Regions from separate parts of the Kitasatospora sp. NPDC127060 genome, predicted to be linked through region 1. Evidence: riboswitches for the same ligand, from Rfam matches in the RefSeq annotation. Region 1 holds a riboswitch; each other region holds the start of a gene.

Region 1 (5,347 bases):
GATCCTCAACCGCATCCGTGGCGAGATGGCCCGCACCCACCAGGCCTTCGAGGCGATGACCGACGAGCAGCGGATCGCCCTGCACTCGATCTGCGGGCAGGTCCTCCCGGTGCTGGCCGGCCGGACGGGCGTCGCGCAGCAGTAGCGGCCGCCCGGCCGGTACGCTCACGGGCGCATCGGTGGCTGCGCTCGTGGGCGCATCGGCGGGCCGTGAGCACATGGCGGGCCGTGGGCGCATCGGTGGGGCTGTGGCGGATCGGCGGCTGTGGGGATCGGCGGGCTGTGGCGGATCGACGGCTGTGGGGATCGGCGGGCTGTGGCGGATCGGCGGGCGGGAGTCGGGCGACCCCATCCGCCGACGTTCGGCGTGACCTCGGCTGTTAGGCTTGCGAAGCGTGAGCGCGAAGCCCCAGATCCCCAATGTCCTGGCCTCCCGGTACGCCTCGGCGACCCTGGCCCAGATGTGGTCCCCCGAGCACAAGGTGGTCCTCGAGCGCCACCTGTGGCTCGCCGTCCTGAAGGCCCAGCAGGACCTCGGTGTCGAGGTGCCGGCGAACGCCGTCGCCGACTACGAGCGGGTGATCGACCAGGTCGACCTCGGCTCGATCGCCGCCCGTGAGCGGATCACCCGCCACGACGTGAAGGCCCGGATCGAGGAGTTCAGCGAGCTCGCCGGGCACGAGCAGATCCACAAGGGGATGACCTCCCGGGACCTGACCGAGAACGTCGAGCAGCTGCAGATCCGCCAGTCGCTGGAGCACGTCCGGGACCGTACGGTCGCCGTGCTCGTGCGCCTGGCCGACCTGGCCGCGCAGCACTCCGAGCTGGTCATGGCCGGCCGCTCGCACAACGTGGCCGCACAGGCCACCACCCTGGGCAAGCGTTTCGCGTCGATCGCCGACGAGCTGCTGGTCGCCTTCCGGCGGCTGGAGGAGCTGATCGCCCGCTACCCGCTGCGCGGGATCAAGGGCCCGGTCGGCACCGCCCAGGACATGCTGGACCTGCTCGGCGGCGACACCGAGAAGCTGGCCGAGCTGGAGCGCCGGGTCGCCGGTCACCTCGGCTTCGAGAACGTGCTCACCAGCGTCGGCCAGGTCTACCCGCGCTCGCTGGACTTCGAGGTGCTCACCGCCCTCGTCCAGTTGGCGGCCGCGCCGTCCAGCCTGGCCAAGACCATCCGTCTGATGGCCGGCCACGAGCTGGTGACGGAGGGCTTCAAGGAGGGCCAGGTCGGCTCCTCCGCGATGCCGCACAAGATGAACACCCGCTCCTGCGAGCGCGTCAACGGCCTGGCCGTCATCCTGCGCGGCTACGCGTCGATGACCGGCGAGCTGGCCGGCGACCAGTGGAACGAGGGCGACGTCTCCTGCTCAGTGGTGCGCCGGGTCGCGCTGCCGGACGCGTTCTTCGCCTTCGACGGCCTGCTGGAGACCTTCCTCACCGTCCTGGACGAGTTCGGCGCCTTCCCCGCCGTGGTCGAGGCCGAGCTGGACCGCTACCTGCCGTTCCTGGCCACCACCAAGGTGCTGATGGGCGCGGTGCGCGCGGGCGTCGGCCGGGAGACCGGCCACGAGGTCATCAAGGAGCACGCCGTCGCCTCCGCGCTGGCGATGCGCGCGGGCGCCCGGGAGAACGAGCTGCTGGACCGCCTCGCCGCCGATGAGCGGATCCCGCTGGACCGGGCCGCGCTGGACGCGCTGCTGGCCGACCGGCTGTCCTTCACCGGTGCGGCCGCGGCGCAGGTCGCCGAGGTCGTTCGCCAGGTGGAGGCCGTCGCGGCGGCCTACCCGGCGGCGGCCAAGTACGCGCCGGGCGACATCCTCTGACGTAGCGTCAGCTCTCTGCCGAGGGCCCCGCCGCCGTTCCGGTGGCGGGGCCCTCGGGCGTCCGGGGGCGGCCCGGGTCGAGCGGCGGAGTGGTGGTGGCGCACGGCCAGTCGCAGTTCGGCTCGGCCAGCGGGTGCGCCTCCTCCGGCGCGAGCACATTGCCCCGGATGGTGGTGAAGGCGATCAGCCCGCCGGCGGCCAGCAGACCCGCGCAGATCAGCATCGCGGTGTGGAAGGCGGAGTCCACCGAGGACGGCACCCGGTAGGCGTCGCCGCTCAGCCCGGCCAGCGCGGGCAGCGCCGCCACCGCGAGCAGCCCGGCCGCGCGGGCGGCGGCGTTGTTGACGCCGCTGGCGATGCCGGCGTGCCGCACCTCGACGGCGGCCAGCACGGTCGCGGTCAGCGGCGCGACCAGCAGGGTCATCCCGGATCCCATCACCGCCACCGCGGGCAGCACGTCCGCCCAGTAGGAGGAGTCCGGGCCGGTGCGCAGCATCAGCAGCACCCCGGCCGCGCACAGCAGCGGGCCGACGGTGAGCGGGATGCGCGGGCCGATCCGCTTGCCGAGGCGGCCGGCCCGCGCGGACAGGGTCAGCATCAGCACGGTGATCGGCACCAGCGCGAGGCCGGAGACCAGCGGGGAGAAGCCCGAGACGATCTGCAGCTGCACGACCAGGAGGAAGAACACCCCGCTGAACGCCGCGTAGACGCAGAGGGTGACCAGGTTCACGGCGGTGAACAGCCGGGAGGAGAACAGCCCGAGCGGCAGCATCGGTTCGGGGGTGCGCCGCTCGACGGCAACGAAGGCGGCGCCCAGCAGCAGGCCGATCGCCCCGGTGACCCAGACGGCGGGGGACAGGCCCTCCCCGGCGGCGGTGAGCGCGTAGGTGATCGCGCCGAGGGCGAGCGCGGCGAGCAGCGCGCCGGGTACGTCGAAGCGGCCGACCGCCGACTCGTCCCGGCTCTCCGGGACGTAACGGGAGGTCACCGCGATGACGGCGGCGGCCAGCGGCAGGTTCAGCAGGAAGATCCAGCGCCAGCCGGGGCCGTCCACCAGCCAGCCGCCGAGGAAGGGGCCGACGGCGGCCGACACCCCGCCCAGGCCGGACCACAGACCCACCGCCGCCGAGCGGTCGTCCGGGTGGAAGACGGCCTGGAGCATGGCGAGCGAGCCCGGGGTGAGCAGAGCCCCGCCGATGCCCTGGACGGCGCGGCCGACGATCAGTACGTGGATGGTCGGGGCGGCGGCGCAGGCCGCGGACGCGGCGGCGAACCAGACCACGCCGATCAGGAAGACCCGGCGCCGGCCGTAGCGGTCGCCGAGGGCGCCGCCGAGCAGGATCAGGCCCGCCAGGGTGAGCAGATAGGCGTTCAGGGTCCATTGCAGCGAGGCGAGGGAGGCGCCGAGGTCGGCGCCGATCCGGGGCAGGGCGACGTTCACCACGGTGCCGTCGAGCATCGCCATGCTGGAGCCGAGCACCGTTGCCAGGAGAACCCAGCGGCCCTGCGCGGTGCCCAGGCGCAGAGTGCCTGCTTGAGAGGTGGTCACGGGGCAGATCCTGGTCCGACGGGGTGTACGTGACAAGGGTCACCGGGTGGTGTGTCGGTCGGTGGCGGTGCGTGATCGAACGGTCGCGTGGCGGTGGGGTGGTCGGCGCAGGGTGGTGGATCAGTGGCGCCGGGTGAATGGATTGTGCACGCACGGTGTGCGGGATCATTCGGAGGGTGACCATGGCGGTGGGGGTGGTTGCGGATTCAAGAGATCGACATTGCTTCACCTGAACGGATGAGTTTTAGTTCAGCGACCGCCCGGCCAGCCCGGACGGATCCACCGGGTGGAACGCCGAGTCCTGCCGCTGCCCGGTGGCTCGAACCGAACTCTGTACGGCAGGAGCGGGGGACCCACAGGTAAGTCGCCGGACCGGAGTTCGCGCCTCTTCAGCGCGCGGACGACCAGGACCGGCTTGGGGTGAAGCCGCGCATGCGCGGCCGGGCAACTCCAGCCCGAACCCGACAGCTCACCTCGCAGGCGTCGGAGAGGAAAATTCCATGCCTGCACAGGCTCGTCGTATCGCCCTGCCCCGTGCCGCCCGCATCGGCATCGCCACCGCCGTCACCGGCGCCTCGTTCGTCCTGCCGCTCGTGACCGCGATGAGCGCCCAGGCGCACACCGCCCCGGCCGCCGCCACCGCTTCGGCCGCCTCGCACGAGGCCGCTCCGGCCGCCTCGGCCACCGGCGCTTCGGTGGCCGGCGCCTCGGCCGCCGGTCAGGAGAGCTACCGCGTCGTCAGCGGCGACACCCTCTCGAAGATCGCCGACGCCAAGCACGTCGACGGCGGCTGGCACGCGCTGTACGAGCAGAACCGCTCGGTCGTCGGCGCCAACCCGAACCTGATCTTCCCGGGCCAGCAGCTGGCCCTCGCCGGTCAGGCCGGCCAGGCCGCTGACGCTGCGAAGCCCGCCGCTCCGGCGAAGCCCGCCAAGCCGGCCGCTCCGGCCTCCCAGGACGCCTCCGCCGCCGCGGACACCCAGCCGCAGGTCCGGACCGAGGCCGCCAAGCCGGGTGCCCAGCTGCAGACCCAGGTGCAGACCGCCGCCCCGGCCCAGGCCGTCACCGCCGCCCCGGTCGCCGCCACCTCCGGCTACGTCGCCCCGCTGGCCAACCCGGTGCTGGGCGAGGCCTACGGCGTGGCCGGCTCGATGTGGGCCTCCGGCCACCACACCGGCCAGGACTTCGTCGCCTCCACCGGCACCCCGCTGCGCGCCGTCGCCAACGGTGTCGTGGTGAAGGCCGGCAACGGCGGCGCCTACGGCAACGAGGTCGAGATCAAGCTCGCCGACGGCAAGTACGCCCAGTACGCGCACCTGTCCTCGATCGGCGTGTCGATCGGTCAGACCGTCACCACCGGCCAGCAGCTCGGCCTCTCCGGCGCGACCGGCAATGTGACCGGCCCGCACCTGCACTTCGAGATCCGCACCGGTCCGGAGTACGGCTCGGACATCGACCCGGTCGCCTACCTGCGGGCGCACGGCGTCGCGCTCTGACCCGCCTGCTCCCTTCCGCAGGACTGTGAACCACCGCTGATGCGGGGCGAATCGACCGCCCGGGATGGTCATGTCGGGTGACCGCTCGACCGGGTGATCGCCGCACCAGTGGACCTGGGCGCGGGACACGCCCACGGCCGGTCCGGCCGTACGAGACAGCTCTCGTGCGGCCGGGCCGGCCACCGCCGTTTCCCGGGGCCTCGCGGTGCGCGAGGTGTCGAACGGCGCGTCAACTCCCGTGACTCCCGGGGTGATCTCCGATTCCGCGAGCCGTTCGGTTTCGGTGGGTCAGTTCCGGTGGACGGGCAGGCCGTGCTCGGCGGCGCCGAGCAGCTGGTGCATCCGGTGGCCGAAGTCCTCGGTGTCGTCGGCGGGTTCGGGGAAGACCAGACGGACGTCGCGGTGGCCGTGCGAGTGGTCCAGGCGCAGCACCAGGCCGTGGCGGTCCAGGGCGAGCGGGCGGACGTCCGGCCGGT
Region 2 (5,347 bases), on a different contig from region 1:
TCGCGTCGCGTCGGGCGATGTAGTCCTCGTGCGCCTTCTGGTAGGCGGCGGCCAGCTCCGGGTCCTCGGCGAGGCGGGCGGTCTGGTCCTTCATCACGCCCTCGGCCTCCAGCGTGCCGATCAGCGAGGCGGCCTTGGGGCAGGTCAGGTAGTACAGCGTCGGGAACGGCGTGCCGTCCGGCAGCCGGGGGGCCGTCTCCACGACGTCGGGGTTGCCGCAGGGGCAGCGGTGCGCCACACCGCGCAGGCCGCGCGGCACCCGGCCGAGCTGGGCGGCGATGGCCGCGACGTCGGCGTCGGAGACGGCGGGGTGGTTCTCAGTGGTCATGGGGGGTGGGGTCTCCAACGGACGACGGGGGGAGCGGACGGGGGGCGGCGGGGGCCAGCGCGACGGGGTCGGCGGCGTCCACCGAGTCCCAGATGCTGGTGTACCAGGGCTTGGCGGCCTTCGCCTGGCCGGCCGCCGCCTCGGCGGAGGGAGTCGCGGAGCCGGCCGGGGCGGCGGGCCGGGCGGCCGCACCGGACGGGTCCACCGCGATGTACGGGGTCTCCCCCGGCACCGCGTAGTGCAGCCGGGCGCGGGCCTGCGCCTTGACGTACTCCGGATCCTGCCATCGGGCCTTGTCCCGGCGCAGCTGATCGACCTGCTGGCGCGCGTGGTCGGCCTTCGCCCGCTGGGCGGAGATCTCGGCGCGCTGGGAGATGAACTGCCGGGTCGGGTAGGCCAGGATCGCGACCAGCGAGCAGAGCACCAGGACGAGGACGGTCGCCCGGCTCGTGAACCGAGGCCGGGCCGCCAAGCCCGGGATCCTCCAGCCAGCCATCTCCCGTATCCCCTCCTGGTCGCGACGGTGCCCCGCCGCCCACCCTACGGGGTGTGCGCCGGGGCACCGGTCAGGCGTGCGCTACCGGGGACTTCGGCCCCCTGGTCTCCGGCCTCGGAGTCCCGGGCCTCGAACCCTCGGGCCTCGGAGTTCCGGGCCTCGAACCTGCTGTGCTTACTGGTCCGCGGAGCGGAACCGCGGGAAGGCGCCGCGGCCGGCGTACTCGGCGGCGTCGTCGAGGATCTCCTCGATGCGCAGCAGCTGGTTGTACTTGGCGACGCGCTCGGAGCGGGCCGGGGCACCGGTCTTGATCTGGCCGCAGTTGGTGGCGACGGCCAGGTCGGCGATGGTGACGTCCTCGGTCTCGCCGGAGCGGTGCGACATCATGCAGCGGTAGCCGTTGCGCTGGGCCAGCTCGACGGCGTCCAGGGTCTCGGTCAGCGAGCCGATCTGGTTCACCTTCACCAGCAGGGCGTTGGCGGTGCCGGTCTCGATGCCCTTGGCCAGGCGGGCCGGGTTGGTGACGAACAGGTCGTCGCCGACCAGCTGGACCTTGTCGCCCAGCTTGACGGTCATGGCCTTCCAGCCGTTCCAGTCCGACTCGTCCAGCGGGTCCTCGATGGAGACCAGCGGGTAGGCGGCGACCAGCTCGGCGTAGTACTCGATGAGCTCGGCGGCCGACAGGGCCTTGCCCTCGAACTGGTAGGCGCCGTCCTGGTAGAACTCGGAGGCGGCGACGTCCAGGGCCAGCGCGATGTCACGGCCGGGCACGTAGCCGGCCTTCTGGATGGCCTCGGTGATGAGGTCCAGGGCCTCCCGGTTGCTGTCCAGGTTCGGCGCGAAGCCGCCCTCGTCGCCGAGGCCGGTGGACAGGCCGCGCTCCTTCAGCACGCCCTTGAGGGTGTGGTAGACCTCGACGCCCCAGCGGACGGCCTCGGAGAAGGACTCCGCGCCGATCGGGGCGATCATGAACTCCTGGATGTCGACGTTGGAGTCCGCGTGGGAGCCACCGTTGAGGATGTTCATCATCGGGACCGGCAGGACGTGCGCGTTCGGGCCGCCCAGGTAGCGGAACAGCGGCAGGTCGCTGGCCTCGGAGGCGGCGTGCGCGACGGCCAGCGAGACGCCCAGGATGGCGTTGGCGCCGAGCGAGGACTTGTCCGGGGTGGCGTCCAGGTCGAGCATGGCCTGGTCGATCAGGCGCTGCTCGGTGGCGTCGTAGCCGACCAGCTCCGGGCCGATCTGCTCGATGACGGCCAGGACGGCCTTCTCCACGCCCTTGCCGAAGTAGCGGTTCTTGTCACCGTCGCGCAGCTCCAGCGCCTCGAAGGCGCCGGTCGAGGCGCCCGACGGAACAGCGGCACGACCCGTGCTGCCGTCGTCGAGGCCGACCTCGACCTCGACCGTGGGGTTGCCGCGGGAGTCGAGGATTTCGCGGGCTACGACGACATCGATGGACGGCACGAAGCATCTCCTTGCGGAAGCAGGGTCCGGCTGACGGTGGTGCCGGTCGGCCGGAGGATTGCGGAGTCGTTACGACCAGAGCCTAACCGCCCGGGCTCCCGGGGCCACGTCGACCTCGACTCCGTCTCAGCGTGTGGCCCCGCTACCCACCGGTAGTTCACCTGCCCGACCCGACTTGTCCCACCATCACGGACGAACGCGGACGAAGGGGACCGCCGGGCGCGGCCCCCTCCTCCGTTCGGCTTCCGGAGCCGTGCGGAACGGCTCAGCCGAGGTGCAGCACCTGGCCGGGCAGGATCAGGTTCGGGTCGCCGCCGACCGTGCCGCGGTTGCCGTCGTACAGCGCCTGCCAGCCGCCGGACACGCCCTGGGCGTCGGCGATCGTCGACAGCGTGTCGCCGGAGCGGACGGTGTAGTCGTGGCCGGTCTGGGCGGACGGGGCCTGGGCGGCGCGCGGGGCGGCGTGCTTCGGCGTGTACTGCTGCACCGGCTGCTCGGCGGGCCGCTCGGCCTGCTTCGGCGCGGCGTGCTTCGGGGCGTACTGCTGGACGGGCTTCGCGGCGGGCTTCGCGGCCTGCGGCTGGGCCTTCTGCTTCGGCGCGGACTGCGGCTTGGCGTCCGAGGAGGTGTCCACGGCCGCCGGGGCGCCGCCCTTGCTCAGGCCGGCCTTGACGGAGCAGACCGGCCAGGCACCCGGGCCCTGCGAGGCGAGCACCTTCTCGGCGACCGAGATCTGCTGCGCCCGGCTGGCCTGGTTGGCCTGCGCCGCGTACGCGGTGCCGCCGTACGCCTTCCAGGTGCTGGGGGTGAACTGCAGGCCGCCGGAGAAGCCGTTGCCGGTGTTGATGCTCCAGTTGCCGCCGCTCTCGCACTGGGCGACGGAGTCCCAGACGGAGGCCGGGGCGGCGGAGGCTCCGGTGGCGGTGAGGAGCGGCAGCGCGAGTCCGACGCCGGCCACACCGGCGACGGCGATGGCCTTCTCGGTCTGGGTGCGACGACGATGACGGCCAGTTCCAACGAACAGCATGAAGGTCCCTCTCCGCACGCCTGCGAGGTGAGCTGTCGGGTTCGGACCGGGAGGTGGCCCGGCCGCCGTCGACGGAAACGATTCCGCTCGGGCGGCTTCACCCCAAGCCGTGGGGAGACGGCAACAAACCTGGGTCCCCCGCCCCTGCCCAGGGTCTGGTCGGTTTCCCGTCGCGCGGCGGGCAGGATTCGGCGTTCCGCGCACGGGGTCCGCAGCTGCGAACTCCAGGGAGACTAGACAGATCCTCAGACCGATCACAAGCTCATATCACCGACATCACACAAGAATTACGGCGCGTGCTCGATCGCCTACCAACAGCGGGGCTTTGTCCGGTTTGATGCTCGTTCACACCGCAGCTGGAGCCCGTTCGACGACGTCACGTCAGCGTGTCGGGGCCTCAGGACGGGCGTGCGGGGAGCGGGCTTCCGGACTGAATTCGACCGGAAGTTCGCGCAATCCACGCATGATCAGGCCACCCCGCCAGCGCAGGTCCTCCGGATTCTCGGCCAGCCGCAGATCGGGCAGCCGGGAGAGCAGCGTGGCCAGCGCGGCCCGACCCTCCAGCCGGGCCAGCGGGGCGCCGATGCAGTAGTGGATGCCGTGCCCGAAGCCCAGGTGGGGATTGTCGCTCCGGGCCAGGTCGAGGGTGTTCTCGTCGGCGAACCGGGCCGGGTCGCGGTCCGCCGCCGCCAGCACCACCAGCACCGGGTCGCCGACCGGGATGTCCACCCCGCCGATGGTCAGCGGCCGGGTCGCGAAGCGCCAGGTCGCCAGCTCCACCGGCCCGTCGTAGCGCAGGAGTTCCTCGATCCCGGTCTCCAGCAGCCCGGTCTCCCCCCGGGCCACCGACTCCTGCAGCAGGCGCCGCTGCTCCGGATTGCGCAGCAGCGCGTAGGTGCCGTTGCCGATCAGGTTGACGGTGGTCTCGAAGCCCGCGAAGAGGAGGATGAACGCCATCGCGGCGGCCTCGTTCTCGGTGAGGTGCTCGCCGTGGTCGCTCGCCCGGATCAGACCGGAGATCAGGTCGTCGCCGAGGTCCGCCCGCTTGCGGTGGATCAGCTCCAGCAGGTACGCCCGCATCCGCCTCACCGCCCGCCCCACACCGCCGCGTTGGCCGCCGCCTTGGCCCGGCTTCGTGTGTCGCAGCATCATCCCGGCCCAGTCCCGGAAGTCGTCCTGGTCCTCGGCCGGCACGCCCAGCATGTCGCAGATCGCGTAGATGGGGAGCGGGAAGGCGAACTCGTGGATCAGGTCCGCCGATCCGCGCCGGGCGAAGCCGTCGATCAGCCGGTCGGTCAACTGCTGCACCCGCGGCTCGAACTCGGCCACCCGGCGCGGGGTGAACGCCTTCGACACCAGGCGGCGCAGCCGGGTGTGGTCCGGCGGGTCGATGTTCAGCAGGTGGGTCATCAGGTCCGCCTGCCGCTCCCCCGGGATGCCCACCCGGCCGGTGCGGTGCGCCTGCTCGCTGTGGTGCGCCGGGTTCTTCGACAGCCGGCTGTCCGCCAGCGCCTGCCGGGCGTCCGCGTACCTGGTCACCAGCCAGGCCTCCACGCCGCTCGGCAGGGTGGTGCGGCGAACCGGGGCGTGCTCGCGCAGCCAGGCGTAGGCGGGGTACGGGTCGGCGGCGAACTCCCAGGTGAAGAGCTCCGGGGCGGGCTGCGGTTCGGGCTGGGCGGCGGGCCGGGGGCCCTCGGGCTGAGCTGGCATGCGTCGACCGTAACCGCTGGACCGGACCGGGCCGGACGGGCGCCTGGGCGGCCACCGGGAAGTCACCGGTTCGTCCGTCGCCGGCGAGCGGCGGGCGAGCGGTGCGCGAGGGGCTGGTGAGCGGCGCGCGAGCGGTGCGCCAACACTCCGTGGACGGCCCGTGGACGGTCGGTGGACAGCCCTTGGACAGCTCTTGGCCCGGTGGCAGGCGTGAGCCTGGTCACCTGCGGGGTAATCCCTGTTGCGGAGGGTCAGGACGTGCCTACGATCCTCCGCAGTACGCGTGGGCGCCGGTGCGGTGTCGCCCACAGGGAGGAGCAGG
Region 3 (5,347 bases), on a different contig from region 1:
GCGGCGGGGCAGCCGGGGACCGGGTCGGGGGCCTCGGCCAGCTGCTCGGCGGTGAGCGGGTGGCCGGTCAGCAGTTCGGCGGGGACGGCTCCCCAGCGCTGCTCGTAGCGCTGCTCGGCGCAGATCCGGGCCTGGCCGGTGCCGTACAGCGGGTTGACGCCGGCCGCCGGGCCGAGCAGGAAGACCAGGGTGTTGACCGCGATCAGGGCGTAGGTGACCGCCGGGGCGGCCACCGCCGGGCGGCCGTCCCGGGCGTCGGTGTGGCCGGGGGTCGCGAGCGCCATGCGGCCAAGCATCCCTCCGGGCGCGGCAGGTGACACGGCGGTTTACGGCAGGTGGACTACCGGTCCGTCCGGTGGGCCGGAACGGGCTCCGGTCATCTCGGCTGACCGGTGGTCCTGATGGTTGCCCCAGGCAATAGGCTTGGGCCGGGCAATCCCGCCTCCCGCCGCCGACGCCGGGGCTCCGGGGGGAGCGCCTAGCCCACCCAGGGAACCAGCCGAGAGGATCCCCGATGACCGTCCCCGCCCTGACCGCCGAGACGCGCTGGCGCTGCACGCTGTGCGGCAACCTCACCCGCTTCGACGTGACCCGTACCGCGCGGGTGACCGAGTTCCTGCACTTCGACCTGGCCGGCGAGTCCGAGGTCGAGGAGACCGAGGTGCACAGCGAGACGATCGAGTCGGTGCGCTGCCGCTGGTGCAACGCGGTGGACCAGGTCGAGCTGGTGGCCCGCCCGGGCGCCGAGGGCGCGGAGGCCCCCGCCGCGCAGGGCTGACCCCTCCGGTGCGGCGGGCGGTGCGCGACGCGGCCGTCCACCGCACGGGACAATACAGACAAGACGCACGGAGCGTGACGACAGGGGCGGCCGCGGCCGCACCCGCTGGATCAGGATCGGAGCCGAGGACGTGGTGGACGCAGCGAGGGAGCCCGGCGAACCGCAGGGGCTTCAGCCCGCTGCGCAGGCACCGCAGCCGGCCGCCGGGACGGTCCCGTCCGAGCCCCCTGCCCCGGGTGCCGCGGCGGAGCACCCGGCCGAGAAGCTGGACCGGCCGCTGCCCGAGGGCGTGCGCCGACGGGTGGTCGGGCTGGCCTCGGACGCGCTGGGCGGGCTGCCGCCCGGGGAACTGCCGCAGAGCCTGCGTCAGTACGCCAAGTTCACCCCCGCGCGGCGGGCGAAGTACGCGGCCACCGCGCTGGCGGCGGCGCTGGAGTCCGAGCCGGCCTTCCGGGTGCGGATAGCGGAGCGGCTGCGGCTGGGCCAGCCGGACCTGGTGAAGGCGCTGGAGTCGGGCACCGTCCCCGGCGCCGCCGATCCGATGGACGTCGCGGCAGCCGCCTACCTGGTGCGGTCGGCGGGCTGGAGCCGGCTGGTCGCCGAGGTCGGCGAGGAGGCCGAGCGGGCCGGCGCCGAGGACGCGGTGGCGGAGGCCTCCCGGCTGGTGGAGAAGCTGCAGGCCGAGCTGGCCGAGGTGCGGGCCGCCGCCCGGGCGGACCTGGACCGCCAGCGCGCGGAGTTCGAGGGCGTCCGGCGGGAGGCCGAGTCGCTGCGCAAGAAGGTGCGGTCGCTGGAGAGCGACACCCGCCGGGCGCAGGCCGAGACCCGGCGGGTGGCCGGCGAGCTGGAGGCCGCCAGGGCGCAGGCCGCGGGCGAGCGCAGTGCGGCCGAGAGCGAGGCGCGGCGGCTGCGGCACCGGGTGTCCGAGCTGGAGAACGCGGCCGAGCAGGGCCGCCGCTCGGCCCGGGAGGGGCGCAGCGTCGAGGACATGCGGCTGCGGCTGCTGCTGGACACCGTGCTGCAGTCGGCGCAGGGGCTGCAGCGCGAGCTGGCGCTGCCGGTCTCCCAGATCCGCCCTGCGGACCTGGTGGAGGCGGTGGTGCCGGGGGCGGCCTCGCCGCACGACGTGGCCCGGCGCGGCCTGGCCGACGACGACCCGGCGCTGCTGGACCAGCTGCTGGCGATCCCCCAGGTGCACCTGGTGGTGGACGGCTACAACGTGACCAAGACCGGGTACCCGACGCTGCCGCTGGAGCAGCAGCGGATCCGGCTGCTGGGCGGGCTGGCGATGCTGGCCCAGCGCACCCAGGCGGAGGTCACCTGTGTGTTCGACGGGCAGGACCTGGACGTCCCGGTCATCATGGCGCCACCGCGCGGGGTGCGGGTACGGTTCAGTCGGACCGGCGAGACCGCGGACGAGTTGATCCGCCGTCTGGTCCGGGCCGAGCCGCAGGGCCGTCCGGTGGTGGTGGTCTCCACCGACCGGGAGGTCGCGGACGGCGTGCGGAAGGCGGGCGCGCGCCCGGTGGCCTCGGTGCTGCTGCTGAACCGGCTGGCCCGGCCCTGACCTGCGGCCCGGGCGGCGTGACGGCAGGTCAGCGCCGTCGTCGGGTGAGTGTGCGGATCCGGTGAAGTCACTGGGAGAACCGGAGTTCACGCCTTCGGGGGAGTGGCAAAACGGGTAGATCTTCACTAGGGTCTGGCGTCAAACCTATTTTCCGGTATCTCACCCGAACAGGTGAGTCCGTTGGAAGAAGGAGCGGGTCTCTTGGCCTCCCACCGCCGTCCCAAGCAGCCGAGCCGCGCGCGGGTCTCCGTGCTCACCGCGGCCGCTGCGACCGCGGTCGCCCTCTCCGCCCAGGTGGCCGCACACGCCGCGCCGCAGCCGAACACCAGCGACGTCAAGGCGCAGATCGACCAGCTCCAGCAGGAGCAGGAGCAGGCGGCGGAGAAGTACAACGGCGCCAAGGAGCGCGCGGACCAGCTCCGCAAGCAGGCCGACCAGCTGCAGGACCAGGTGGCCCGCAGCCAGGACCAGATGAGCCAGCTGCAGACCGGCCTGGCCCAGGTCGCCGGCGAGCAGTACCGCACCGGCGGCATCGACCCGTCCGTCCAGCTGATGCTCTCCTCCGACCCGTCGGGCTATCTGGAGAAGGCGTCGAGCGTCCAGCAGGCCAGCACCACCCAGACCGAGGCGCTCAAGGGCCTGCTCGACCAGCAGCGCCGGCTGGACCAGGAGAAGAGCGAGGCGGCCGCCGTGCTGGCCTCGCTGGACTCCACCACCAAGGACCTGAACCAGGCCAAGACGGACGTCAACACCAAGCTGAAGACCGCCCAGGACCTGCTGAACTCGCTCAGCGCCGCCGACCGCGCCGCGCTGAAGGCCCAGCAGCAGCAGGACGACCGCGCCTCGCGCGGCGCCGACCGGGTCGACCTCAGCAGCCTTCCGCCGGCCAGCGGCTATGCGGCCGTTGCCGTCGCCAAGGCGATGAGCAAGCAGGGTTCGCCGTACGTGTGGGGCGCCACCGGGCCGAGCACCTTCGACTGCTCGGGTCTGATGGTCTGGGCGTACGGCCAGGCCGGCGTCTCGCTGCCGCGCACCTCGCAGGAGCAGGGCCACATCGGGACGGCCGTGACGCTGGCCACCGCCCAGCCCGGGGACCTGGTGATCTACGGCGGCGACATGCACCACGTCGCGATGTACATCGGCAACGGCATGGTGGTCCACGCGCCGCACACCGGTGACGTGGTGAAGGTGATGAAGGCCGACGCGATGTCGATCAACACGATCCGCCGGATCTGACGAGCCGACACGCCCGAAGGGTCGGCTCCGGCCCTGTGATCCGCGCCACCTCCCGACGGGGGTGGCGCTTCGGGTTTGCCTGCCTCATGGCCGATCGGTGAGAGGTGATCAGCTTTGCGTGCGGCGGCGATCACCATCAGTCATTTTCACAAAAGAACATGGGTAATCTTCCGTCTTTTTTCTGACAAGGATTTGAACGGATCACGGTTCAGTTACTAGGGTCGTGCCTCGAACCACCGCACTGTCGATCACCCAGCCTGGGTGGCGGCGGTGGTTACCGTCGAGTTCGCGAAACAGCGGGGCAGGTCGAAGCGACTGCCCGACAGGGGAGCCCAGTAGTCGGGGGCGCTGCGGAGCGGAGCCGGGGAACCACGTTCCTCCGGGGTGAATCGGCGCCAGGTCGGCCGCAGGTGAGGCCGGTGAGGCGCCGTAGGGCATGCTTCCGGCCCGAACCCGTCAGCTCACCCGGTAGGCGGATGTAGGAAGAAGGAGTCCGCCTTCGTGGCGTCCCATCGTCGTCCCAAGCCCGCCAGTCGCGCTCGTGTCTCGATCCTGACCGGTTTCGCCGCCGCCGCCGTCGCGCTCTCCGCGCAGACCGGCGCGCACGCCGACCCGCAGCCGACCAAGGACCAGGTCAAGGAGCAGGTCGACCAGCTCAACGAGCAGGCCGAGCAGGCGACCGAGAAGTACAACGCCGCCCAGGAGAAGCAGCAGGAGCTGGAGAAGCAGGTCTCCGGCATGCAGGACCAGGTGGCCCGGCAGCAGGCTCAGGTGACCGATCTGCAGGGCGGCCTCGCCGAGATCGCGGGCGAGCAGTACCGCAACGGTGGGATATCCCCGACCGTCCAGCTGATGCTCTCCTCCAGCCCGGACAACTTCCTGAACCAGGCCGGTGCGCTCAACCAGGCCGGCAGCACCCAGAAGAACCAGCTGAAGCAGCTCCAGGACCAGCAGCGCAAGCTGGACCAGGACCGCACCGAGGCCCAGGGCAAGCTCGGCGAGCTGGAAGCCACCACCACGCAGCTGAAGGCCTCCAAGGACGAGGTCCAGAACAAGCTGAAGGCCGCCCAGGACCTGCTCAACACGCTGACCGAGCAGGAGCGCCAGGCGCTCAAGGCGGCCGAGGACAAGGCCGCCGCCGACGCCAAGGCCAAGGCGGACGCCGCCGCGAAGGCCGCCCAGCCGGCCGACCGCGCCTCGCGCGACAGCAGCCGCAGCGACCTCGGCTCGGGCGCCGCGGCCGCGCCGGTCAAGGTCGCCCCGGGCAGCTCGCACGGCGCGGCCGCGCTGGCCGCCGCCGCCACCAAGGTCGGCAGCCCGTACGTCTGGGGCGCCACCGGCCCCGGCTCCTTCGACTGCTCCGGCCTGATGGTCTGGGCGTTCAACCAGGCCGGTGTGTCGCTGCCGCGCACCTCTCAGGAGCAGGCCGGCGCCGGCACCCGGATCGGCTCGGACATCTCCCAGGCCCAGCCCGGTGACATGCTGATCTTCTACGGCGACGCCCACCACGTCGGCATCTACGCGGGCAACGGCCAGGTGCTGCACGCGCCCAAGCCGGGTGCGTCGGTCCGCTACGAGGCCGTCTCCAACATGCCGCTGACCTCCATCGTCCGGGTCTGATCCCCGCTCGAAGGTTCACGGGCCCGGTCCTCCGTCACGGAGGGCCGGGCCTGCGGCTTTTCCGGCTGCTCGGCCTGGTGTCCGAATAGGGGTCAAATATTCGGGTCGGTAGGGGTTTGGACTCACTTGCCCGGACTCGCTAACGT

The links. A riboswitch is a leader RNA that binds a small molecule or an ion and turns the genes downstream of it on or off. The one in region 1 is predicted to bind cyclic di-AMP.
Region 2: linked by a shared signal. The riboswitch ahead of ACFWIS_RS18730 (transglycosylase family protein) and the one ahead of ACFWIS_RS31575 (peptidoglycan DD-metalloendopeptidase family protein) in region 1 are both predicted to bind cyclic di-AMP.
Region 3: linked by a shared signal. The riboswitch ahead of ACFWIS_RS24595 (NlpC/P60 family protein) and the one ahead of ACFWIS_RS31575 (peptidoglycan DD-metalloendopeptidase family protein) in region 1 are both predicted to bind cyclic di-AMP.

What each region holds. Positions count from the first base shown of each region.
Region 1 covers NZ_JBHXEG010000075.1:33,860-39,206, forward strand. The annotation lists gene ACFWIS_RS31560 (MarR family winged helix-turn-helix transcriptional regulator) at 1-145, shown strand, start outside; gene purB (adenylosuccinate lyase) at 387-1,826, shown strand; gene ACFWIS_RS31570 (MFS transporter) at 1,834-3,375, opposite strand; cyclic di-AMP (ydaO/yuaA leader) riboswitch at 3,688-3,873, shown strand; gene ACFWIS_RS31575 (peptidoglycan DD-metalloendopeptidase family protein) at 3,876-4,871, shown strand; gene ACFWIS_RS31580 (DUF2470 domain-containing protein) at 5,160-5,347, opposite strand, start outside.
Region 2 covers NZ_JBHXEG010000030.1:75,065-80,411, reverse strand. The annotation lists partial or broken gene ACFWIS_RS18745 (DUF501 domain-containing protein) at 1-346, opposite strand, end outside; gene ACFWIS_RS18740 (septum formation initiator family protein) at 318-800, opposite strand; gene eno (phosphopyruvate hydratase) at 999-2,288, opposite strand; gene ACFWIS_RS18730 (transglycosylase family protein) at 2,554-3,315, opposite strand; cyclic di-AMP (ydaO/yuaA leader) riboswitch at 3,317-3,486, opposite strand; gene ACFWIS_RS18725 (cytochrome P450) at 3,697-5,025, opposite strand.
Region 3 covers NZ_JBHXEG010000048.1:24,718-30,064, forward strand. The annotation lists gene ACFWIS_RS24575 (rhomboid family intramembrane serine protease) at 1-284, opposite strand, end outside; gene ACFWIS_RS24580 (hypothetical protein) at 515-778, shown strand; gene ACFWIS_RS24585 (NYN domain-containing protein) at 909-2,345, shown strand; gene ACFWIS_RS24590 (NlpC/P60 family protein) at 2,547-3,581, shown strand; cyclic di-AMP (ydaO/yuaA leader) riboswitch at 3,918-4,072, shown strand; gene ACFWIS_RS24595 (NlpC/P60 family protein) at 4,083-5,201, shown strand.